2 regions of the Cupriavidus gilardii genome follow, and region 2 is predicted to be linked to the other one. Evidence: predicted binding sites of a transcription regulator. Region 2 holds the regulator's gene; the other holds the start of a gene.
The links. Region 2 encodes NrdR, which represses ribonucleotide reductase genes. Its sites were predicted from a motif close to CACNANATNTNGTG; they were not measured.
Positions count from the first base shown of each region.

Region 1: the regulator NrdR is predicted to act here: its motif matches at 9,621-9,634, upstream of FOB47_RS22965 (ribonucleoside-diphosphate reductase subunit alpha).

Region 1 is NZ_CP054626.1:2,834,507-2,846,626, reverse strand. It holds gene FOB47_RS23020 (CNP1-like family protein) at 1-99, opposite strand, end outside; gene FOB47_RS23015 (RNA pyrophosphohydrolase) at 92-751, opposite strand; gene FOB47_RS23010 (proline--tRNA ligase) at 1,011-2,738, shown strand; gene FOB47_RS23005 (lytic transglycosylase domain-containing protein) at 2,743-3,429, shown strand; gene FOB47_RS23000 (2OG-Fe(II) oxygenase) at 3,426-4,379, shown strand; gene FOB47_RS22995 (LysE family translocator) at 4,545-5,168, shown strand; gene FOB47_RS22990 (hypoxanthine-guanine phosphoribosyltransferase) at 5,223-5,768, opposite strand; gene ffh (signal recognition particle protein) at 5,822-7,225, opposite strand; gene FOB47_RS22980 (cytochrome C assembly family protein) at 7,503-8,486, shown strand; gene FOB47_RS22975 (PP0621 family protein) at 8,502-8,795, shown strand; gene ampD (1,6-anhydro-N-acetylmuramyl-L-alanine amidase AmpD) at 8,792-9,397, shown strand; gene FOB47_RS22965 (ribonucleoside-diphosphate reductase subunit alpha) at 9,902-12,120, shown strand, end outside.
Region 2 is NZ_CP054626.1:664,167-676,286, reverse strand. It holds gene ybgF (tol-pal system protein YbgF) at 1-616, opposite strand, end outside; gene pal (peptidoglycan-associated lipoprotein Pal) at 684-1,199, opposite strand; gene tolB (Tol-Pal system beta propeller repeat protein TolB) at 1,221-2,474, opposite strand; gene tolA (cell envelope integrity protein TolA) at 2,817-3,824, opposite strand; gene tolR (protein TolR) at 3,876-4,313, opposite strand; gene tolQ (protein TolQ) at 4,339-5,022, opposite strand; gene ybgC (tol-pal system-associated acyl-CoA thioesterase) at 5,019-5,423, opposite strand; ZMP/ZTP riboswitch at 5,596-5,696, shown strand; gene glyA (serine hydroxymethyltransferase) at 5,924-7,171, shown strand; gene nrdR (transcriptional regulator NrdR) at 7,242-7,706, shown strand; gene FOB47_RS13170 (type IV pilus modification PilV family protein) at 7,873-8,346, shown strand; gene FOB47_RS13165 (PilW family protein) at 8,421-9,344, shown strand; gene FOB47_RS13160 (pilus assembly protein) at 9,362-10,036, shown strand; gene FOB47_RS13155 (type IV pilin protein) at 10,033-10,476, shown strand; gene FOB47_RS13150 (GspH/FimT family pseudopilin) at 10,458-11,054, shown strand; gene ribD (bifunctional diaminohydroxyphosphoribosylaminopyrimidine deaminase/5-amino-6-(5-phosphoribosylamino)uracil reductase RibD) at 11,196-12,120, shown strand, end outside.

The DNA.
Region 1 (12,120 bases), 1.3 Mb from region 2:
CACCAGGGCGAGCGCGAACAGCGTGGCAAGCCCGGCAGCCAGACCGTTGAGGGTCGCGCTGCCGGTGTGGCGTCGGCCGAAGCCGGCGGGTTTAGTCATCAGTGCTCCGCGTTTGCACGCAGACCGGCGCTTCCGGCTGCGTCAGGGTAGGGGACGGCTGGCTGGCGGCCGGCGTATTGCCCGGGGCTTGCCGGCCCGCGCGCTGGCCGCCGGCGCGGCCGGCGTTGCCGTGGGTCCCGGCATGGTGGTTGCCGTAGGGACTGAGCGGCGCCCGCTGGCCGCGATGCAGAAAGCGCGACAGCTCCGTCAGCGCCATCTGGTAGACCTCGCGCTTGAATTCGATCACCGCATCGAGCGGCACCCAGTACTGGCTCCAGCGCCAGGCGTCGAATTCCGGGTGGTCGGTGGCGCGCAGGCAGATATCGCAATCGCGCGCCGCCATCCGCAGCAGGAACCAGATCTGTTTCTGCCCCTTGTAATGCCCGCGAATCTCGCGGCGTATGAACTTGTCCGGCACCTCGTAACGCAGCCAGTCGCGCGTGCGACCGACGATCCTGACGTGCTCGGGCAGCAGTCCGACCTCTTCATGCAGTTCGCGGTACATCGCCTGTTCCGGCGTCTCGCCGTATTTGATGCCGCCTTGGGGAAACTGCCAAGAATGTTCGCCGATTCGCTTGCCCCAGAACACCTCGTTCCGTGCGTTGATGAGGATGATGCCGACGTTCGGGCGGAAGCCTTCACGATCGAGCATGACTGCACCTCGAATCCTTTAGAATTACGTCGATTATAAAGGAAGCGCGGGGTCCGTCCGGACCGGTCCGGCGTGCTGGTTTTCCCCGACGAAATGCGCCGTTTCAGGCGCCTTTCGCCGGCCCAGACACCGTGTCGCGACCGTGTTCCTGGCGGCGTTTTCTGACGCTGTCCTCGACCCTGTCGCACCCCTTGCCCTTTTCCCATCGATCCGCGCCGCGTGCGCCGTCCCAACCTGCTGTCCCAACCGAAAGCCACGGATGAAAGCTTCGCAATTCTTCATTTCCACTCTCAAGGAAGCCCCCGCCGACGCGGAGATCGTCTCGCACAAGCTAATGATGCGCGCCGGCATGATCAAGAAGCTGGGTGCCGGCATCTATAGCTATATGCCAACCGGCCTGCGCGTGATCCGCAAGATCGAGCGGATCGTCCGTGAGGAGATGAACCGCGCCGGCGCCGTCGAACTGCTGATGCCGTTCGTGCAGCCGGCCGAGCTGTGGCAGGAGACCGGCCGCTGGGACAAGATGGGCCCGGAGCTGCTGCGCCTGAAGGATCGCCATGAGCGCGACTTCGTGCTGCAGCCGACTTCGGAGGAGGTCGTCACCGACATCGTCCGCACCGAGATCCGCAGCTACAAGCAGCTGCCGCTGAACCTGTACCAGATCCAGACCAAGTTCCGCGACGAGCGCCGGCCGCGCTTCGGCATCATGCGCGGGCGCGAGTTCACGATGAAGGACGCCTATTCGTTCGACCGCGACGAGGAAGGCATGAAGGTGTCGTACCGCCAGATGTACGACGCCTATATCCGCATCTTCCAGCGCTTCGGCCTGGAGTTCCGCGCGGTGGCGGCCGACAACGGCGCGATCGGCGGCTCGGGCTCGCACGAGTTTCACGTGATCGCCGATACCGGCGAGGACGCGATCGTCTACTGCCCCGAGTCTGACTACGCCGCGAACATGGAGGCGGCCGAGGCGCTGCCGCTGCTGGCCGAACGCGCGCCCGCGCGCGAGGCGCTGACGCGCACGCCGACGCCGGGCAAGGCCAAGTGCGAGGACGTCGCCGAGCTGCTGGGCATCCCGCTGGAACGCACCGTCAAATCGATCGTGCTGGCGACCGAGGGTCCTGCCGGCGAGCCCGCGCAGATCTGGCTGCTGCTGCTGCGCGGCGACCACGACCTGAACGAGATCAAGGCGTCGAAGGTGCCGGGCCTGGCCGAGTTCCGCTTCGCCACCGAGGCGGAGATCGTCGCGACCTTCGGCACGCCGCCCGGCTATCTGGGCCCGATCGGTGCCAAGGCGCCGATCCGCGTGGTGGCCGACCGCACCGTGGCCAACATGAGCGACTTCGTCTGCGGCGCCAACGAGCGCGACTATCACCTGACCGGCGTCAACTGGGGCCGGGACCTGCCCGAGCCGCTCGTGGCGGACCTGCGCAACGTGGTCGAAGGCGACGCCTCGCCCGACGGCAAGGGGCGGCTGGCGATCTGCCGCGGCATCGAGGTCGGCCACGTGTTCATGCTGGGCACGCGCTATTCGGCCGCGATGAACGCGACCTTCCTCGACGAGAACGGCAAGACCCAGCCGATGCAGATGGGCTGCTACGGCATCGGCGTGACCCGCATCGTCGGCGCGGCGATCGAGCAGAACTACGACGAGCGCGGCATCATCTGGCCCGCGGCGATCGCGCCGTTCGAGGTGGTGGTGTGTCCGGTCGGCTACGACCGCTCGGAAGCGGTCAAGGCCGAGGCCGACCGCATCCATGCCGAGTTGCTGGCGGCCGGCGTCGACGCGATCCTGGACGACCGCGGCGAGCGCCCCGGCGTGATGTTCGCCGACTGGGAACTGATCGGCGTGCCGCATCGCGTGGTGGTCGGCGACCGCGGCCTGAAGGAAGGCCAGGTCGAGTACCAGGGCCGGCGCGACGCCGAGGCGAGCCGCGTGGCGGTGGCCGACATCGTCGGGCATGTCCGCAAGCTGCTGGCCAGCTGACGCCATGCTCACGCCGCGATGCGCCGCCATCGCGGCGCTGCTGTCCGCGCTGGCGTTGCTGACCGCGCCGCCCGCGCACGCCGGCGCCCAGCGCGAGGAGCAGCTGGCCGACGCCGTGCGCGGCGCGCTGGCCGCGGCGATTGCCGACGCGCGTCCCGCCCGGCCGGTGTTTGTCTCCGCCGGCGAGCGCGAGGCCTATCTGCGCTGGGTCGCCGAGATGTCGCGCCGCCTCGAGCGGCGCATTCCCGAGCCGCCGCTCCGCACCGAGCTGGTCGAGACCGTCTACTACGAAGCCAGGCGGGCCGGACTCGAGCCGGCGCTGGTGCTGGGGCTGATCCAGGTCGAGAGCAACTTCCGCAAGTACGCGATCAGCACGGCGGGCGCGCGCGGCCTGATGCAGGTGATGCCGTTCTGGGCGCGCACCATCGGCGACGGCGACGCGCGCAAGCTGTTCCATCTGCAGAGCAATCTGCGCTACGGCTGCACGATCCTGCGCCACTACCTGGACCGCGAGTCCGGCGACCTGTTCCTCGCGCTCGGCCGCTACAACGGCAGCCGGGGCCGCGCCGAATACCCGAACGCGGTGCTGGCCGCATGGAGGCGCTGGCAAGAGGCCGAGGCCGCGGTGACGGTGGCGAACACTGCCGCCCCTGCCGCGTTCCCATCCACCCGCCTGTCCGATCCGTCATGACCTCCCGCCCGCATCCGCAGGCCGGCAAGGCCGGCTACGCCACCTCGTCGCCCGAACTGGAACGCTGGCTGGCCCGGCATATCGCGCAAGGCTTCGGCGCCGACGCGCTGGTGCGGTCGATGTGCCAGTCCGGCTACGATGCGGCCTTCGCCCGCGCCACGGTGCAGGCGGCCCTTGCCGGATCCGGGGAGCGCGGCGCACGGCCGGGGCATTCGCCATCGCCGGGCGCCAGGCCGAAGGCCGCCACGGACCTCACGACGAGCGCCGCGCGCGACGGTGCGGCCCCCGCGGCCGCGGCGATCACGGCCCCCAACGCGCTGCCCGCCGGCGATGGCCGCGACGTGCCGGTGCTGTTCGCGATGGAATCGCCGCGCATCGCGCTGTTCCAGCGGCTGCTGATGCCGGACGAATGCGAGGCGCTGATCGCGCTGTCCCGGGGCCGGCTGGCGCGCTCGCCTGTGGTCAATCCCGATACCGGCGACGAGAACCTGATCGATGCGCGCACCAGCATGGGCGCGATGTTCCAGGTCGGCGAGCATCCGCTGATCGAGCGGCTCGAGGCGCGCATCGCCGCGGTGACCGGTGTGCCGGTCGAGCAAGGGGAAGGACTGCAGATCCTGAACTACAAGCCCGGCGCCGAGTACCAGCCGCACTACGACTACTTCAATCCGCAGCGCCCGGGCGAGGCGCGCCAGTTGCGCGTCGGCGGGCAGCGGATGGCGACGCTGGTGATCTACCTGAACGACGTCCCGGCCGGCGGCGCGACCGCGTTTCCGAAACTGGGTTTGCGCGTCAATCCGGTACAGGGCAATGCGGTGTTCTTCGCCTATCTCGGCGAGGACGGCGCGCTCGACGAACGCACGCTGCACGCCGGGCTGCCGGTCGAGCAGGGGGAGAAGTGGATCGCCACCAAGTGGCTGCGCGAGGCGCCGTATCGCGGGGAAGGCTGACCCGCCGCCGGCCGGCGGCGTCTGGCTTCGCGCTGCGCCGAGCCGCCCCCCATCTGTGCCGAACCGGCAAGCAGCACTGTGCCGGGCTTTACCGGTGAATCTGTACCGGTACTGTATAGGGTTGCCGCGCTAGACTGCCGCTTCCCCTGTATTCAAGGAGTTGCCATGGCACTGTCGGAACTGGCGGCGGGCTCTGCCGTGTTTGCCGCGTTCGGCGGCTTCGTGCTGGTGTCGTCGATCACGCCCGGACCGAACAACACGATGGTGCTGGCCTCCGGCGTCAATTTCGGTTTCGCGCGCACCATTCCCCATCTGCTCGGCATCAGCAGCGGCTTCGCCGTGATGATCGCGCTGATCGCGCTCGGCCTGGGCTCGCTGTTTACCGCCGTGCCGTGGACCTGGCCGCTGCTGCGCGTGGCGGCCACCGCGTACCTGGTCTACCTCGCCTGGAAGCTGGCCATCGCCGGCCGCGTGCAGGACCGGCAGGTGACCAGGCCGATGAGCTTCCTGCAGGCGGCCGCGTTCCAGTGGGTCAATCCGAAGGCCTGGGTGATGGCGGTGGGCGCGTGCAGCGCCTATGTGCTGCATCCGAATGTCTGGCTCAACGTGCTGCTGCTGCTGGCCAGCCTGTCGGCGATCATCAATCTGCCAAGCGTGGCGGTGTGGGCGGTGTTCGGCGCGTCGCTGCGCCGCTGGCTGGCGAGGCCGCGCGTGCTGCGCGTGTTCAACGTGACGATGGCGCTGCTGCTGCTCGGCTCGCTGTGGCCGATCCTGGCGGCCGGACACTGAAAGCAGGCGCGTCCGGCCGGGACGGGGAAGGGGCGGGGAAGAAAGGCGGGTGCCTCAGTCCTTCAGCGCGCGGATGGTGCCGAGGTTGCGCCAGTAGCCCTTGGCATCCATGCCGCAGCCGAATACATAACGGTCGGGCACCGTGAAGCCGCAGAAGTCGGGGTGCATCGGCTTGGCCTTGGCCAGCGTCTTTTCGCACAGCACCGCGGCGTAGAACTCCCGCGCACCCATGTCCATGATGCGCTGGCGGATCGCCGCCATGGTCTCGCCCTCGTCGAGGATGTCGTCGAGCACCAGCACGGTCCGGTCCTTGACCGACTCGCGCGGCGCCACGCGCCATTGCATCTCGCCGCCGACCGTCTTGTTGTTGTAGCGGGACAGGTGGATGTAGTCGAACTCGAGCGGGAATTCGAGCTTGGGCAGCAGCATGCCGGTGAACACCACGGCGCCGCCCATCACCGACAGCACCAGCGGGAAGCGGTCTCCCATCTTGTCGGCGATCTCGCGCGCCATGCGGTCCAGCGATTGCTGCACGTCCTGCGCGCTGACGATTTCCTCGGAGTTGGCCCACAGTTCGCGGGCCTGTTCGGCAGTCATCATGGTGTTCGGTCCTGATTCTGGTGTTCTCTTGCGGGCAGGGTCGATGCGGCGGATCAGCGGTTGAACAGGCCCTTCATGCCGCCCTTCATCGCGCCCATCGAGCGCATCATCTTGGCCATGCCGCCGCCCTTGAGCTTCTTCATCATGCTCTGCATCTGGTCGAACTGATTGAGCAGGCGGTTCACTTCCTGCACCGGCACGCCCGCGCCCGCGGCGATGCGGCGCTTGCGGCTGGCCTTGATCAGTTCGGGCTTGGCGCGCTCGGCCGGCGTCATGCTGTTGATGATGCCTTCCATGCGGCGCACCTGCTTCTCGGCCTGATCCATATTGGCGCCCTGGGCCTGCTGGGCGAATTGCGCGGGCAGCTTGTCGACCAGGCTGCCGAGGCCGCCCATCTTTTTCATCTGGCCGATCTGGGCCTTGAAGTCCTCGAGGTCGAAGCCGCCGGTCTTCTTGATCTTCTTGGCCAGTTTCTCGGCCGCTTCCATGTCGACGCCGCGCTGCGCCTCCTCGACCAGCGCGAGGATGTCGCCCATGCCCAGGATGCGCTGGGCCATGCGGTCGGGGTAGAAGGCCTCGAGGCCGTCGAGCTTCTCGCCGACGCCGACGAACTTGATCGGGCGGCCGGTCACGTGCCGCACCGACAGCGCGGCGCCGCCGCGCGCATCGCCGTCGAGCTTGGTCAGCACGACGCCGGTCAGCGGCAGCGTGTCGTTGAAGGCCTTGGCGGTGTTGACCGCGTCCTGGCCCAGCATCGCGTCGACCACGAACAGCGTTTCCGCCGGCTTGAGCGCGGCGTGCAGCGCGGCGATCTCCTGCATCATCGCCTCGTCGATGCCGAGCCGGCCGGCCGTGTCGACGATCAGCACGTCGTGATAGTGCTTGCGGGCCCAGTCGAGCGCCGCGCGGGCGATGTCGACCGGCTTCTGGTCCGGCTGCGACGGGAAGAAGTCGGCGCCGACCTGGTCCGACACGGTCTTGAGCTGCGCGATCGCGGCGGGGCGGTAGACGTCGCACGAGACCGTCAGCACTTTCTTCTTCTTGTTTTCCTTCAGCCATTTGGCGAGCTTGCCGACCGTGGTGGTCTTGCCCGCGCCCTGCAGGCCGGCCATCAGGATGATCGCCGGCGGCTGCACCGCCAGGTTCAGCTCGGCCGCCTTGCCGGGCGTACCGTCGGCCGAGACGGCTTCCTCGCCGCCGATCACCGCGGTCAGTTCGCGTTGCACCACGCCGACCAGGGCCTGGCCCGGCGTGAGGCTGCCGACCACTTCCTCGCCCAGCGCCTTTTCCTTGACGCGGGCCACGAACTCGCGCACCACCGGCAGCGCGACGTCGGCCTCCAGCATGGCCAGGCGAACCTCCCGCAACATCTCGGCGGTGTTGGCTTCGGTCAGGCGTGCCTCGCCGCGCATGGTCTTGACGACCCGCGCCAGGCGTTGAGTGAGATTGTCCAGCATGGCAGAAATCCGGAGGTGGGCTTTGTAGGGTTGCGGCGCGCCGCCGCGTTTGTCGGCCTGTCGTCGGCCTGTCGCCGGCCTGTCGCCGGCCGATGGCCGACCGGTCATCGACCGTGCGGCGCGGACCGTGGCGTGCGGGCGGGGCCGACCGCGCGGGTCCGCCGGGCGTCCATCGCGGCGCCGCCATCCGCCTTGCCGCCGCGGGTCATTGCCGCCGGTCACCGCGGTCAGTCACCGCCGTCGGTCACCGTAACAGGCGCTAGGGTAAACTGCGCGAATGGCGATTGTACTGTATGCCCTGACGGCACTCCTCTATTGCGCGCTGGCCTATCACGGCTGGGCGACGCGCCACGCCGGACTGGCCGCCACGACGGCCGGTGGACCTGTCGGCGGTCCGGCGGGCGGTCCGATCCTGGGCGGCCAGCCGGGTTCGATGGTGCTGGTGCCGGGCCCCGCGCCGGGCGGCAGCGCGGAAGGGCAGCCCGCCTGGTGGCATCTGCTGATGGTCGCGGTGCTGGCCAGCCACGGCATGCTGCTGCACGAGACGATCTTTCCGGCCGACCGCATGGTGTTCGGCTTTGCCTTCGCGCTGTCGGCGATGCTGTGGCTGGGCGTCGGCATCTACTGGATCGAGAGCTTCTTCTTCTCGCTGGCCGGACTGGGGCTGGTCGTGATCCCGGTGGCGATGCTGGCCAGCCTGATGCCGCTCGCCTTCCCCGGCGCGCAGATCCTCGGCTATGCCGCGCGGCCGCTGTTCAAGCTGCATTTCATCATCGCCAACGTCGCGTACGGGCTGTTCACGCTGGCGGCCTTCCACGCCTTCCTGATGCTGCTGGTCGAGCGCCGGCTGCATGGTTTCAACCGCGGCCACGGCGTACACGTGCCGGGCGGCGCGATGGCCGCCGGCGCGCCGCAGCAGGCCGGCTGGCTGGGCCGCTGGCTCGACCTGCTGCCGCCGCTGCTGACGCTGGAGAAGCTGCTGTTCCGGCTGATCGCGGCCGGCTTCGTGCTGCTGACGCTGACGATCGCCTCGGGGCTGCTGTTCTCCGAGGAGCTGTTCGGGCGGGTCTTCCGCTTCGACCACAAGACCGTGTTCGCGCTGGTCTCGTGGGTAATGTTCGCCGGCATCTTGGCCGGCCGGCGGTTCTACGGCTGGCGTGGCCGCGTCGCGCTGCGCTGGGTCATCGCCTCGTTCTGCATCCTGCTGCTGGCCTATGTCGGCAGCCGCTTCGTGATCGAAGTGATTCTGCATCGCCTCTGAAGCAAGGCATCGTCGATGGCACGTCTGTTCCTGTTGCTGGCGGTCCTGCTGGCCATTTTCTGGTGGCTCGGCAGCCGCGTGCGCGCGCGCCGCGCCAAACCCCCGCCGGCCGATGCCGCTGCCGATACCCATCGCCGCGCGCAGGAGCCGATGGTGCCGTGCGCCCACTGCGGCGTGCATCTGCCGCGCAGCGAGGCGATCGCCTACCAGGGCCTGCACTACTGCCGTGCCGGCCATTTGCCGGAGGCGCAGCAGCGATCCGGCGACCGTGGCGGCGACCGTGGCGGCGGCCGCGGCGGTCCCGCATGACCGGGCCGCATCCGTCGCGGCTGCGCCTGGATGACGCGGGCTGGGTCGAGGGCGCGCGCCGCGTGCCGTCGCCGAACTTCGATCCGCGCCCGCCCGGCATGCCGGTCGATCTGCTGGTGATCCACAACATCAGCCTGCCGCCCGGCGAATTCGGCAGCGACGATATCGAGGCGCTGTTCCTGAACCGGCTCGATCCGGCCCGCCATCCGTTCTTCGCGACCATCCACGAGGTCCGCGTGTCGGCGCATTTCCTGGTGCGGCGCAGCGGCGAGCTGCTGCAGTTCGTCTCGTGCGCCGAGCGCGCCTGGCATGCCGGCCAGTCGGCCTTCTTCGGGCGCGAGCGCTGCAACGACTTCTCGATCGGCATCGAGCTGGAAGGCTGCGACACGCTGCCGTTCGAGCCGGCCCAGTACGACACCGCGGCCGCGCTGTCGCGGCTGCTGGTGCGGGCCTATCCGATCGCGGCCGTGGCCGGCCACAGCGATATCGCCCCCGGCCGCAAGACCGACCCCGGTCCGTGCTTTGACTGGCCGCGCTTTGCGCAGGCCGCGGGGCTGGCGCCGGCGATGCTGCCGTACCGTTGCGGCGGCGCCGCGGGCTAGCCGAAAACCCCGCGTCGGCGCGGGGCTATCGGAAGTGTGGCGCTAATCAAAAAAAATTCTTTCGTCGGTGCGCCAGCCGACCAAACCGCCGCAACCCTTGAGCCGCTTGGTCTGGCGGGGAGCCGGGGGGCCGGCGTCGGGCCGGACCGGCCCGCGCAAGCGCTTGTCAAGACTGGTCAACGCGATTCATTTCACTATACTTAGTCCAGCTTTTCGTTATGACCACTATATCTAGTGGTGCTTTCGGGGAGCCGACCTAGGCGTGCAGCGTTCGCCACGGGCTCGGCAGGTTGCCTTCGCGCCACGCGCGTCAAGCGTTTCCAGCCGGCCGGCAGCGCGTACACCGGCGCGCCACAGGGTCGGCACGTCACAAGAGCCCTCCACGGGAATGCAGCAAGGCAGTAATCCGGCACGGCGTCGCCGCGCCCGGGATGTCTCTTTTTGCGCATTTTCCAAGGGGCTCTTTGTCGTTGATAACACTGGTCACAAAAACAGGAGTGCTTCATGCAGACGGCCCAACAAGAATTCGCCGGCAAGGCCGGTTCCGCCGCCGTGGCGCAGCCGAGCCCCGCCGCTGAGAACGCCGCTGGCAACTACCAGGATTACAAGATCATCCGCCGCAACGGCGCGGTGGTCGCTTTCGAGCCGAGCAAGATCTCGGTGGCGATGACCAAGGCCTTCCTCGCCGTCAACGGCGGGCAGGGCGCCGCCTCGGCGCGCGTGCGCGAGCTGGTCGAGCAGCTGACCCAGAACGTGGTGCGCGCGCTGCTGCGCAGCCGTCCGAACGGCGGCACCTTCCACATCGAGGACGTGCAGGACCATGTCGAGCTGGCGCTGATGCGCTCGGGCGAACATGAGGTCGCGCGCGCCTACGTGCTCTACCGCGAGAAGCGCAACCAGGAGCGCGGCCAGGCCAACGCGCAGGCCGTCGCCCGCGTGGCGCAGTCCGTCGCGAACTTCAACGTCACGGACGGCGGCGTGACCCGACCGCTGGACCTGGTCGCGCTGCACGCGCTGATCGATACCGCCTGCGCCGGGCTGGGCGACGGCGTCGATGCCGAGCCGATCCTGAAGGAAACGGTCAAGAACCTGTACGACGGCGTGCCGATGAGCCAGGTCTACGACTCGGCCATCCTCGCCGCGCGCACGCTGATCGAAAAGGACCCGGCCTACAGCCAGGTCACCGCTCGCATCCTGCTGCACACGATCCGCAAGGAAATCCTCGGCGAGGAAGTGACCCAGGCCGAGATGGGCAGCCGCTATGCCGAGTACTTCCCGAAGTTCATCGCCCGCGGCATCGAGGCCGAGCTGCTCGACGAGAAGCTGGCGACCTTCGACCTGGCGCGGCTGGGCGCGGCGCTGGACGCCTCGCGCGACTTCCAGTTCAACTACCTGGGCCTGCAGACGCTGTACGACCGCTACTTCCTGCACATCGACGAGACCCGCATCGAGATGCCGCAGGCCTTCTTCATGCGCGTCGCGATGGGCCTGGCGCTGAACGAGACCGATCGTGAAGGCCGCGCCATCGAGTTCTACAACCTGCTGTCCTCGTTCGACTTCATGTCGTCGACGCCGACGCTGTTCAACTCGGGCACCCGCCGCTCGCAGCTGTCCTCGTGCTACCTGACCACGATCTCCGACGACCTGGAAGGCATCTACGAGGGCCTGAAGGAGAACGCGCTGCTGTCGAAGTTCGCCGGCGGCCTCGGCAACGACTGGACCAATGTGCGCGCGCTCGGCTCGCACATCAAGGGCACCAACGGCAAGTCGCAGGGCGTGGTGCCGTTCCTGAAGGTCGTCAACGACACCGCCGTGGCGGTCAACCAGGGCGGCAAGCGCAAGGGCGCGGTCTGCGCCTACCTGGAGACCTGGCACCTGGACATCGAGGAATTCCTCGAGCTGCGCAAGAACACCGGCGACGACCGCCGCCGCACGCACGACATGAACACCGCGAACTGGATTCCGGACCTGTTCATGAAGCGCGTGATGGAGAACGGCGAATGGACGCTGTTCTCGCCGTCGACCTGCCCGGACCTGCACGACAAGGTCGGCAAGGAATTCGAGAAGGCCTACCTCGGCTACGAGGAGAAGGTCGCGCGCGGCGAGCTGAAGCTGTTCAAGAAGATCCCGGCGATGCAGCTGTGGCGCAAGATGCTGGGCATGCTGTTCGAGACCGGCCATCCGTGGATCACCTTCAAGGATCCGTGCAACATCCGCAGCCCGCAGCAGCATGTCGGCGTGGTCCACAGCTCGAACCTGTGCACCGAGATCACGCTGAACACGAACGACAGCGAAATCGCGGTCTGCAACCTGGGTTCGGTCAACCTGGTCGCGCACCTGAAGCAGCAGGCCGACGGCAGCCACGCGCTCGACCACGCCAAGCTCGAGAAGACCATCCGCACCGCGATGCGCATGCTCGACAACGTGATCGACATCAACTACTACGCGGTCGACAAGGCGCGCAATTCGAACCTGCGCCACCGTCCGGTCGGCATGGGCATCATGGGCTTCCAGGACTGCCTGCACGTGCTGCGCGTGCCGTACGCCAGCGAGGCCGCGGTGCAGTTCGCCGACACCTCGATGGAGGCGGTCTGCTACTACGCCTACCAGGCGTCGACCGAGCTGGCCGAGGAGCGCGGCCGCTACAGCACCTATGAGGGCTCGCTGTGGGATCGCGGCATCCTGCCGCAGGACTCGTTGAAGCTGCTGGCCGAGGAACGCGG
Region 2 (12,120 bases):
CGGGCACCTTGGGGTGCGTCGGATTCGCCTGCACCATGTTCTGCAGCACCGTGATCGAGCCGCGGTAGTCGCGCTGGGCGTACAGCGAATTGCCCAGCCAGTACTGAGCCAGCGGCAGGTACGGGCTCTGCGGATACTTCTTGATGAAGGCCGAGAAGTTGGCGCCGGCGCCCTTGAAGTCCCCGGTCTGGAACTGCTTGAGCGCGGCGTCGTACTCGGTCTTCTCGCCCGGCTGGGCCATCCCCTGCTGGCCTTCCACGGTGACCTGCTGCGGCTCGAACTTCTTGAGCCGCGCGTCCAGGTCCGCGTAGTAGTCCTTCTGCTGGCGCTGCAGATTCGCTACCTCGTTCTGCAGCACCTCGTTCTGGCCCCGCAGGCGCGCCACTTCCTGGCGCAGCCCTTCGAGCTGGTTCTGGATATCGATCTGGGCGCGGCTGTTCTGGTCGATCCGCTGCGAGGCAGTGGCCTGGAAGCCATTGAACTGCTCTCGCAGCGTGATGATGGCGCGACGCGCCTCGTCATCGTCGAAGACACCGGCCTGCGCCTGGGCGACCGGCAACAGGCCGGCACAAACTGCGGCGACTAGCCACGACAAGGTAGAGACGCGTGCTTTCATGGATCGACTTTCTTCAGCGCGGGATCAACGGATCGAAACGAACCCAGAGGGTATCAATGGACGCGAATCAATAGACGATATCGGCGCGGCGGTTCTCGGCCCACGACGCTTCGTCATGGCCCAGCGCCTTGGGCTTTTCCTTGCCCAGGCTGACCGCTTCCATCTGGCTCTCGGGCACGCCCATCGTCGCCAGCGAACGGCGCACCGCCTCGGCACGCTTCTGGCCCAGCGCCAGGTTGTACTCGCTGGTACCGCGCTCGTCGGTGTTGCCCTGGATCAGGATGCGGCGGCTGCGGTTGCCCTGCAGGTACTTGGCGTGCTCGTTCAGCATGCCCTGGTATTCCGGCTTGACGCTGTAGCTGTCGAAGTCGAAGTAGACGCTGCGGCGGGCCAGCGGGCTGTTCGGGTCGTTCAGCGGATCGCGCGAGACATCGACCGGCGCGACGGCGCGCGGGTCGGTGGTCGCGGCGCCGCCGGTGCCGGCGCCGGCCTTGGCGGAGTCGTCGAGCTTGACGCCCGACGAGCAGGCGCCGAGGGTCAGCAGAACGGCGATGGCGAGAGACTTGGTCATCATGTTGGACATGGTAGGAGGCTCCTGTTTCTGTTATTGCATGAAGGGTCCCCAGGACGGCTCGCGAACCTCGCCGGACTGGAGCGACAAAACCTGCTTGGTACGTCCATCGGTCGACACCGCCGCCAGCACCGCGCGACCGCCGACGCGAGTGGCGTAGAGAATGTACTTGCCGTTGGCCGCGAAGCTGGGCGCCTCGTCGTTGGCCGTATCGGTCAGCGCGGTGACATCGCCGCTGCCCAGGTCCATCAGCTGCAGCTTGAAGCCACCGCCGCGGCTAATGTACGCCAGTTGCTTGCCGTCCGGCGAAACCCGCGGGCTGACGTTGTAGTTGCCCTTGAAGGTCACGCGCTGCGCCGCGCCCGACTCCTCGCCGGCGGCCGGCATGCGGTAGATCTGCGGCGCGCCGCCGCGGTCGCTGGTGAAGTAGATATGGCGGCCGTCCGGCGAATACTGCGGCTCGGTATCGATCGCGCTGCTGCGGCTCAGGCGGCGCAGCCCCGAACCGTCGGCGTTGACCTGATAGATCTGCGTATTGCCGTCGCGCGACAGCGCCAGCGCCAGATGGCGGCCATCCGGCGACCATGCCGGCGCGCTGTTGTTGCCCTTCTGGTTCGACACCAGCGTGCGGCGGCCCGTGGCCAGGTCATGGACATAGACGACCGGCTTCTTCGCCTCGAACGAGACGTAGGCCACCTTGGCGCCATCCGGCGACCACGACGGCGAGATGATCGGCTCGTTGCTGGTCAGCGCGACGCGCGAATTCTGGCCGTCGGAGTCCGAGATCAGCAGCTGGAAGCGGTTGCCGACGCGCGAGACGTAGGACAGACGGGTCGCGAACACGCCGCGCTCGCCCAGCAGCTTCTCGTAGATATAGTCGGCAATCTTGTGCGCGGTCACGCGCAGCTGGTCCTGGCCGACGGTAAAGGCCAGGCCGCCCAGGCTGGCGCCCTTGACGGTGTCGTACAGGCGGAAGCGGACCTCGTAGCGGCCGCCGCCGGCCGGCGTGACGCTGCCGGCCACGAAGGCGTCGGCGCCGCGGGTCTTCCAGCCGGCCAGGTCGACGTTGGCGGTCTCGGGCACGGTCGCGCCGGCCACGTCGACGTTGCGGAAGCGGCCGCTGCGCTGCAGGTCGGCGCGGATGATCGCCGTCAGGTTGGTCGGCGCCGCGCCTTCATTCTGGAAGTTGGCGACGGCGATCGGGAACTGGCTGGAGCCGACGCCGGAGATTTCGACGTTCAGCTGGGCGTGGGCGGTGCCCATCGTCAGCATCATGGCCAGCGCCATCGTGATCCAGGCCAGCACGGCCGAACGGGCGGTGCGCCGGCTGGCGAGCGAGGCCGCTGGGGTGCGTTGGCGGGCGTCGGCCGCCCGATAGGCGAAGCCCCCATGGGCCGGACGGGCCAAATGAGCCAAAAGCGGGGCCCAAAGCGGGGTCAATAGCGATCGCATGCTGCTCCTCTATCTATATCGAGATCGTCAATCGATGATCGGACGCGTCGGCAACGGCGCGCGGAGCGAGGCGCCGCCGGGCCGCGCCAGGCAACCGTCGATGGTAGCCAGCCGCCCCGCGGCCAGCGATCCCGGTTGCACTATGTTGCAAATCATACGCTTCCCCGCTTCCCCGGCTCAGTCCTTGGGCCGGAAGGTGATCGTGAAGCTGGACGGTGCCTTGCCGTTGTCGTCGCGCGGCAGCGGGTCGGAACGCTCGACCGCGCGCAGCACGGCGTTGTCCCAGGCCGAATTGCCGCTGGACTTGGACAGGCGGGCCGACAGCAGCGAACCGTCCGGCGCCAGCGACACCGACACCACGGCGGTCGGGTTGCCCTGCACGTCCTCGGTGAACACGATGTTCGGCTTGACCCGGCGGCGTACCTTGTCGGCATAGCCCGGCGAGGCGCGGCCGCCCGAGCCGGCGTTGTCCGAGGTGCCGCCGCCGGAGCCGCTGCCGCCAGCGAGCGCCTTCAGGCGGGCCAGTTCGGCCTGGCGCTGCGCGTTGGCGGCGGCCTCGCGCCTGGCCTTCGCCTCCGCGTCGGCCTTGGCCTTGGCCTCGGCATCCGCCTTGGCCTTCTTCGCCTGCTCTTCCTTGCGTTCGCGCTCGGCCTGTTCCTTGCGCTTCTGCTCGTCGGCGCGCTTCTGGTCTTCCTTGCGCTGGGCCTCTTTCCGCTGCTCTTCCTTGCGCTGTTCTTCCTTGCGCTGCTCTTCCTTGCGCAGGGCTTCCTTGCGTTGTTCTTCCTTGCGCTGCGCCTCGCGGCGCTCGGCCGCCTCGCGTTCCTCGCGCTCCTGGCGCGCCTTCAGCTCGGCCTGCTTGCGCGCGGCCTCGCGCGCCTCGGCCTCGCGGCGCTTCTGGCGCTCGAGCGCGATGTCGGCGTCCTCTTCGGGCCTGGGCTGCGCCACGGGCGCCGGCGGCGCCGGGGTCGGCTGGGGCTGGGGCCGCGGAGCCGGCTCGGGAGCCGGAGTATCGGGGACTTCCTCCCACAGCTCGGCTTCGACGCCGGCCGGGGTGCTGATCTGCCAGTTGACACCGTAGTACAGCACGATGCCCAGCAGCAGATGCATGAAGAGCGCCAGCAGGAAGGAGCGCAGCGTGCCGCGTTCCTTGACCGGCTGATACGGGTAGGAGTCGGCGGTCTTCATCGGAAAGGCTAACGGCAGGGTTCCGGGCGACATCCGGTCGTCATCCAGCGGTTACTTGGACTTGACCATCAGGCCGACGCGCTTGACGCCATCGGCCTTCAGTTCGGACATCACGTCGAGCACCGCCTCGTACTTGACCGCACGGGCGGCGGCGATCACCACCGGCTGGTCCGGGTTCTCGTTCTGGCGCTGGTGCACGAAGTCCAGCAGGCCCTGGGTGTCGAGCTTGCGCTCGAACGATCCGCCCTCGGGATTCTTGCCGCGCGCGGTCAGCGTGCCGTCCTCGTGCACGGTGACGACGATCGGCGGGGTCTTCTGCTGCGGCGTGGCGTCGGCCACGGTCGGCAGGTCCACCACGGCGGGGCTGACGATCGGCGCCGCCACCATGAAGATGACGAGCAGAACCAGCATCACGTCGATATACGGCACGACGTTGATGTCGGCGCTGGCCCGGCGGCGCGAGCCGCCGCGGCGCTGAATGGCTGCCATGCTGCGCTTCTCCTTGGCCTGGCCTTCAGCGGGTCTGCCGCTGCAGGATGTTGAGGAATTCTTCCATGAAGCTCTCGAAGCGGATCGCCAGCCGGTCGATCTCGGTCGCGTAGCGGTTGTACGCGATCACCGCGGGGATCGCCGCGAACAGGCCGATCGCGGTGGCCACCAGCGCTTCGGCGATGCCCGGTGCGACCGAGGCCAGCGTGGCCTGCTGGACGTTGGACAGGCCGCGGAACGCGTTCATGATCCCCCAGACCGTGCCGAACAGGCCGATGTACGGGCTGACCGAGCCGACCGAGGCCAGGAACGGCAGGTGGGACTCGAGCACGTCCATCTCGCGCTGGTAGGCGGCGCGCATCGCGCGGCGGGCCGCGTCGAGCAGCGCGCCGGCATCGTTGCTGCGCTCGCGCGCCTTCAGGTATTCGCCCATGCCGGACTCAAAGATCCGCTCGAGCGCGCCGGTGCTGTGCCGGTTGTTGGCCGCGCTGTGATACAGCGCCTGCAGATCGCCGCCCGCCCAGAAATCGCGCTCGAAGCCTTCGGTCTGGGTGCGCGCGGCGCGCAGCGCCATGTGCTTGCGGAAAATATAGGTCCAGGAGAACAACGACATGACGACCAGCAAGGCCATCACGGCCTGCGCCAGGAAGCTGGCGTGCATCACCAGCGTAAGGATCGACATGTCTTGCGTGACGGTCACGGGATTCATCGAGCGGTCTTGATGGTTGCGAGGACTGGTGCGGGAATCGGGGCCGGGCGGAAGCTGTCGCGGTCCACGCATCCCACCCGGATCGTGCCCGCGGCCAGCATCAGCGGCCCGCGCCACGCTTCCTGGGCGAATTGGACCGAGGCCGGCCCGACCCGTTCAATACGGGTGCGGATCTCCAGCAGATCGTCCAGCCGGGCGGGCGCATTGTATTCCACCGCCGTGCTGCGCACGACAAAGACCACGCCGGATTCGTCGGCGAGGGCCTGCTGCTCGATGCCGAGCGCGCGCAGCCATTCGGTGCGCGCGCGTTCGAAAAACTTGAGGTAGTTGGCGTAGAACACCACCCCGCCGGCGTCGGTGTCTTCCCAGTAGACGCGCAGGGGCCATACGAAATTCGTCATGGCCGCGATTGTAACGGACGCGGGCGCGGCTTCGGTGTCACACGGCGTCCGACAACGCAACGCCGGGGCGTCCTACAGACGAGCGCCCCCCTTCCAGCCCGCCGGGCCCCGCCACAGGCCGCCCGGCCGGCTTGCGGCGAGCCGGGGCCTCGCGTAAACTCCGGCCAACCATTCCACCTTGCGCGACTGGCGAAGTCAGTGGGTACTACCACGAGGAAGCGCAAGATCTCTGGCGCCACGCCACCGGAAGCGGTCCGATGCCAGGCGCGATGCCCGGCCCCGGCCCTTGCGATGGCCGCCGCGCCTGCCGCTCGCCTGGGCCAGCGAATGGGAAGCAGGGTGCGCCCTGCGCCGCCAGTCCCGGGCCCTGCGCCCAGGCCGGCGACGCGGTTCGCATGCGTCTTCCCCGCGCGCCCTACCGTCGTTCCGTTCCCGTATTCTTCGGTCAATCCGCCGTCATTGCACGGTTTTCACCGATCCTTCTACAGACGAGTCTCGCCATGTTCGAACGCAGCCGCTACACGATCGATCAGATCGATCCCGAACTCTGGTCCGCCATCCAGCAGGAAAATCAGCGCCAGGAAGACCATATCGAGCTGATCGCCTCCGAGAACTACACCTCGCCGGCCGTGATGGCTGCCCAGGGGTCGCAGTTGACCAACAAGTACGCCGAGGGCTATCCCGGCAAGCGCTATTACGGCGGCTGCGAATATGTCGACGTCGTCGAGCAGCTGGCGATCGATCGCGTCAAGCAGCTGTTCGGCGCCGAGGCCGCCAACGTGCAGCCGAATTCGGGCTCGCAGGCCAACCAGGGCGTGTTCTTCGCCGTGCTCAAGCCGGGCGACACGATCATGGGCATGAGCCTGGCCGAAGGCGGCCACCTGACCCACGGCATGGCGCTGAACATGAGCGGCAAGTGGTTCAACGTGGTCAGCTACGGCCTGAACGCCGACGAGGACATCGACTACGGCGCGCTGGAAAAGCTGGCCCAGGAAAAGAAGCCGAAGCTGATCATCGCCGGCGCGTCGGCCTTCTCGCTGCGCATCGACTTCGAGCGCATCGCCGCGGTGGCCAGGTCGGTCGGCGCCTATTTCATGGTCGACATGGCGCACTACGCAGGCCTGATCGCCGCTGGCGTCTACCCGAACCCGGTGCCGCACGCGGACTTCGTCACCACCACCACGCACAAGAGCCTGCGCGGCCCGCGCGGCGGCGTGATCCTGATGAAGGCCGAACATGAGAAGGCCATCAACTCGGCGATCTTCCCCGGCATCCAGGGCGGCCCGCTGATGCACGTGATCGCCGGCAAGGCGGTCGCGTTCAAGGAAGCGCTGTCGCCGGAGTTCAAGGCCTATCAGCAGCAGGTCGTCAAGAACGCCCAGGCGCTGGCCGACACGCTGATCGCGCGCGGCCTGCGCATCGTCTCGGGCCGCACCGAGAGCCACGTGATGCTGGTCGACCTGCGCGCCAAGCAGATCACCGGCAAGGAAGCCGAGAAGATCCTCGGCGACGCCCATATCACGGTCAACAAGAACGCGATCCCGAACGATCCGGAAAAGCCGTTCGTGACCTCGGGCATCCGCCTGGGCTCGCCGGCGATGACCACGCGCGGCTTCAAGGAAGAGGAAGCGCGCCAGGTCGCCAACCTGATCGCCGACGTGCTGGACAACCCGCACGACGCCGCCAACATTGCGCGCGTGCGCGAGCAGGTCGCGGCGCTGACCAAGCGCTTCCCGGTCTACGGCTGATCGGCCGTCGCCGCGCGCCGCCGATTGCCGGCGGCGCGCGGCCGCTCAACCTCCGCCTCCAGGTGGTCCGATGAAATGTCCCTTCTGCGGTCACTCCAATACCCAGGTGCTCGACACCCGCATGTCCGAGGAAGGCGACACCGTGCGCCGGCGCCGCCGTTGCGAGGCCTGCGACCGGCGCTTCACCACCTATGAGCGGATCGAGCTGTTCTTCCCGGCCATCGTCAAGAAGAACGGCAGCCGCGTCGATTACGCGCGCAGCAAGCTGAAGGATTCGATGCGGCTCGCGCTGCGCAAGCGGCCGGTGTCGGCCGAGGCCATCGACGAGGCGATCGCGCGCATCGAGGAAAAGCTGCTGGCGCTGGGACAGAAGGAAATCCCGAGCAGCCAGGTCGGCGAACTGGTGATGCGCGAACTGCGCAAGCTCGACAAGATCGCCTATATCCGATTCGCTTCGGTCTATCGCAGCTTCGAGGACGTGTCCGAGTTCTCCGACGTGCTGGCCGAGGTCAGCTCGCCCAACGGCAAGCGCTGAGGTGGCGCCCAGGGGCGCAGCGGCCTTGCTCATGGTCGTTGCCGCCGCCGTTGCGGCCAGCCTTGCCGCTGTTGCAAACCTTGTCGAATCCTCCACGATTCGACACCGGATCTCCGCCCGCTGACGATTACTCTGGTCCCCGCTTGTCACGCACAGGACCAGAGCGATGGTTGCGATCCCTTCGGCGGCTTCCCCTTCCTTTCTCTACCGATCTGCTGGCGGGCGCGTGCGGCGCCGCGGCTACCTGCTGATCGAATCGTTGATCGCACTGGCGGTGCTGGGCATCGGCCTGCTGCCGCTGGCCCGGCTCGGCCCGGCCGCGCTGCAATGGTGGCGTGATCCCTTGCTGATCGGCCAGGCGCTGCGGCTCGCCGGCGAGGGCGCGGAACTCGCCGGGCTGGCGGGGCCGGATGCGCTACCCGATCCCGCCAGGCTTCCGGCAGTCTCGCAAGCCGGCGGCCTGCCGGCGCCACGCTGGTGCGCATCGGTACCGGCCGACGCGGCGCAGTCCGACTGTCCGGCCGGCCAGCGCGTCGTCGTGGTCGGCCCCCTGGCTTCATCGCCAGGCTCGCGCAGCGAGGCCGGCGTCGCCCATTCCCGGGCCGCGTTGCGCGCGATCGCGCTGCGGCTGCGGCCATGAGTGCGATCGTGCTCGGCGGGCCCACGTCCTCATCGGCCGCGGGCCGCGGCAGGGCGATGCCACGGCGTGCGCGTATGCCCGCCGGATCGTCGCTGGTCGACGTGATGGTCGGCCTGCTGCTCGGCACGCTGGCGACCGGCGCTGCGGTGACGGTCTTCCTGACGGTGCGTTCCGCCTACGCAATCGCGGCCGAGCAGCGCGAGCTCGAACAGCGCGGCGCCGCCCTGCTCGACGCGATTGCCACGCTGCTGCGCCACGCGGGCTGGCATCCGGATCCGACCACTGCCCTGCCTCCGCCGCTGAGCGGCCGCGACGACTGCGGCCAACCGAGGCTCGGCGGCACGCTCGCTTGCGACAAACCCGGCGTCGCCGGCAGCGATGCGCTGCTGATCCGCTTCGGCGGCGATCATCCGGCCGGCGATCCGGCGCTGCCGGACCGCTATCTGACCGACTGCAGCGGATACCCCGTCCCCATCGCGGCCGCCCCTGTTGCGACCAGGCCGGCATCGGCGCCGCCAGCGGCGGACTATCTGACCGCCAATCTGCTGTACGTCGCCGACGGTGCCGACGGCGAGCCGCAGTTGCTGTGCCGCTACCCGGGGCGCGGCGATGGAGGCAACGGTGGCGGCAGCGCTGGCAGGACCTGGAGCACAGGGGCGCTGGCCCGCGGCGTCGAGACCCTGCAGCTGCGCTATGGCATCGACCGCGATGGCGATGGCCGCGTCGACGCCTTCCTGCGCGCCAGCGAGCTTGCCGTGGCCGGACCCGGTGCGTGGTGCAGCGTGTTGGCCGTGCAGATCGCGCTGGTGCTGCGCACCGGTGCCGGCACGGATGCTGCGCCGCGGCCGATGCTGCCTCTGCTGCCCGCGCGCATGGCCGGTGAGCAGGGCGACGATATCGTGTTCCGGCCGCGCTCCCGGCCCAACGCATCGAGGCGGGTCTTCGCCACCACGGTATGGCTGCGCAATGCGCCGTTCTGCGCGGGGTCGCCATGTTGAAAGCCAAGGACGAGGCGATGTCTCGGCAAGCTGAACGCGGCGCCATCACGCTGATTTCCGTGGTCGTGATGTCGACGCTGACGCTGGCCCTGGCCGGGGCGCTGTTCGTGCTGCTGCTGGCAGGACATCAGGCGATCGGCCAGCGGCTCGAACGCGAGATTGCGTTGCGCAACGCCGAGCTTGCACTGACCGATGGCGAGCACGATCTGCGCGGCAACACGAAGGTGGCGGCCAGCGCCGCGGCCAGCGCGGCATCGGCCTGGCCTGCGCCCGGTCGTTGCGGCACGCAGGCGCAGCGCGGCTTGTGCAGCGCCGCCGTGGGGCAGCCGCCGCCGTGGCGGGCCTGGATGGGGGTGGGCCCGCCTGCCGACGACATCGGCATCCCGATCGGATCGGCGACCGGCGCGACGCTGCCCGTCATCCCTGCGGAGATGGCCGGTGCGACCACGGTGCCGCGCTATCTGATCGAACGGCTGCCGCAAAAGGAAACCGGCGCATCGGCGCCCGCCGGCGTGCACGCGCAGCGCTACCGCATCACCGCACTGGGCCAGGGACGCGATCCTGCCGCCCGTGTCGTGCTGCAAACCGAATGGATCGATCCGTCTCCACGCGACGGCGCCGCAAGCCAGCCGGGACCCGCCGGCATCCGGCGCCTGGGCTGGCGCGAACTCGTGCCGCCATATCCGCCATGATCGTGCCCCGCCCCGCCGCCTTCACACTGATCGAGCTGTTGGTGGCGATCACCATCGCTGCCATCGTTGCCGGCCTCGCGGCCGCCAGCTGGCATCGGCATCTGCAGCGCAGCTGGCGCGTGCAGGCGCGCACCGCGATGATCGCGGCGATGCTCGAGCTGCAGCGCCACGCGATGGCCCGCGGCAGCTTTGCCGACGACGGCGGGCGCCGGCCGGCCGGAACCTGGCCACAGTGGCTGCCGGCGCCGCCGGCGCAACCGCAATACCGTCTCGCGGCGCTGCCCTGCACCGATGCCGGCCTCGACCGTTGCATCGAACTGCATGCCGCGCCCCAATGGCCGGACCCCGCCTGCGGCACGCTGATCCTGCGCAGCGGCGGGGAGTGGCTGATCGAATCGGCGGACATGGCGGGCCCCGTACCATGGCCCGCAGGGTGCTGAGCGCGCGGCGCGGCGATCGCCGGCGGCACGGCGCAGGCAATACGGGGACCACGCTGATCGAATCGCTGGCCGCGCTTGCCATCACGGCAATGCTCTCCGCCGCCGGCTATCCGTCGTATCGCGATGCGCTGGAGCGCCAGCAGGTCCGCGTCGCCGCCGACCTGCTGGTGGCCTCGATCGAGACGGCGCGCGAATTCGCGCTGGCCAGGCGCGGCAACGTCCTGCTGTCGCCGCGTCAAGGCTTCCCCGACTTCTCGCGCGGCTGGCGCATCGTCGCCGGAGAGCCCAATGAGCCCAATGAGGCCAACGAGATCGGCGAGGCCCCCGCGCTGTCCGTGGTGACCCTCGGCGCCGGCTGCCTGCGCGTCGCGCTGCGCGCCACGGACGGCAGCCACGCGCTGCGGCTGGCTCCTGTGGGATACTCTCGGTCGGAACGTGGCGGCTTCTATGCCGCCACCTTTACCCTGCGCTGCGGCCACGCGCAGCGTCAGGTCAGGCTCGGCGCGCTGGGCCGCCTGCGCATCTGTACGCCCGGGCAGGACACCGACTGCGACAGCCGGACCGACGCCGGGCCCTGAGCCACGCGGGCCCCGAAGCGCGGCCCGGCATGCCGGATCCGACCACGCGAGCCAACTACGCCAGAGCAATACGCCAGTCCATCGCGCCAGCCCATCGCGCCAGTCACCCCGTCAAGACAACCGGCAGGAAACCGCCCACTCATGTTCTCCGAAACCGATCACGCCGCCATGCAGCAGGCCCTCGCGCTGGCCGCGCGCGGCATGTTCATCACCACGCCGAACCCGCGCGTGGGCTGTGTGCTGACCAAGGGCGGCAAGGTGATCGGCGAAGGCTATACGCAGCCCGCGGGCCAGGACCATGCGGAGATCCAGGCGCTGAAAAACGCCGCCGCGCGCGGCATCGATGCTGCCGGGGCGACCGCCTACGTCACGCTCGAGCCATGCAGCCATTTCGGCCGGACACCGCCGTGCGCCGACGCGCTGGTGCGCGCCGGCGTCAAGCGCGTGGTCGCGGCGATGGAGGATCCGAATCCCACGGTATCGGGACGCGGCCTGCAGCGGCTGCGCGATGCCGGCATCGACGTGCGCTGCGGCCTGCTGGAGAAGGAGGCGCGCGATCTGAATATCGGCTTCGTCTCGCGCATGACGCGAGGGCTGCCGTGGGTCCGCGTCAAGGTCGCCGCCTCGCTCGATGGCGGCACCGCGCTGCACGACGGCACCAGCCAGTGGATCACCGGCCAGGCCGCACGCGACGATGGCCATGCCTGGCGTGCCCGCGCCTGCGCGATCCTGACCGGCATCGGCACGGTGCGCGACGACGACCCGCAACTGACCGTGCGCGCCGTCGACACGCCTCGCCAGCCGCAGCGCGTGCTGATCGACTCGCGCCTGGAGGTGCCACTGGACGCCCGCATGCTGGCGCCGGACACCGGGGATTTCGCCAAACCCGTACTGGTGTTCTGTGCGATCGACGACCGCGCGCGCCGCAGCGCGCTGGAGGCACGCGGCGCCGAAGTGGTGGTGCTGCCCAACGCGCACGGCAAGGTCGAGCTGCGCCGCATGCTGGAGGAACTGGGCCGGCGCGGCATCAACGAGCTGCATGTCGAGGCCGGCTTCAAGCTCAACG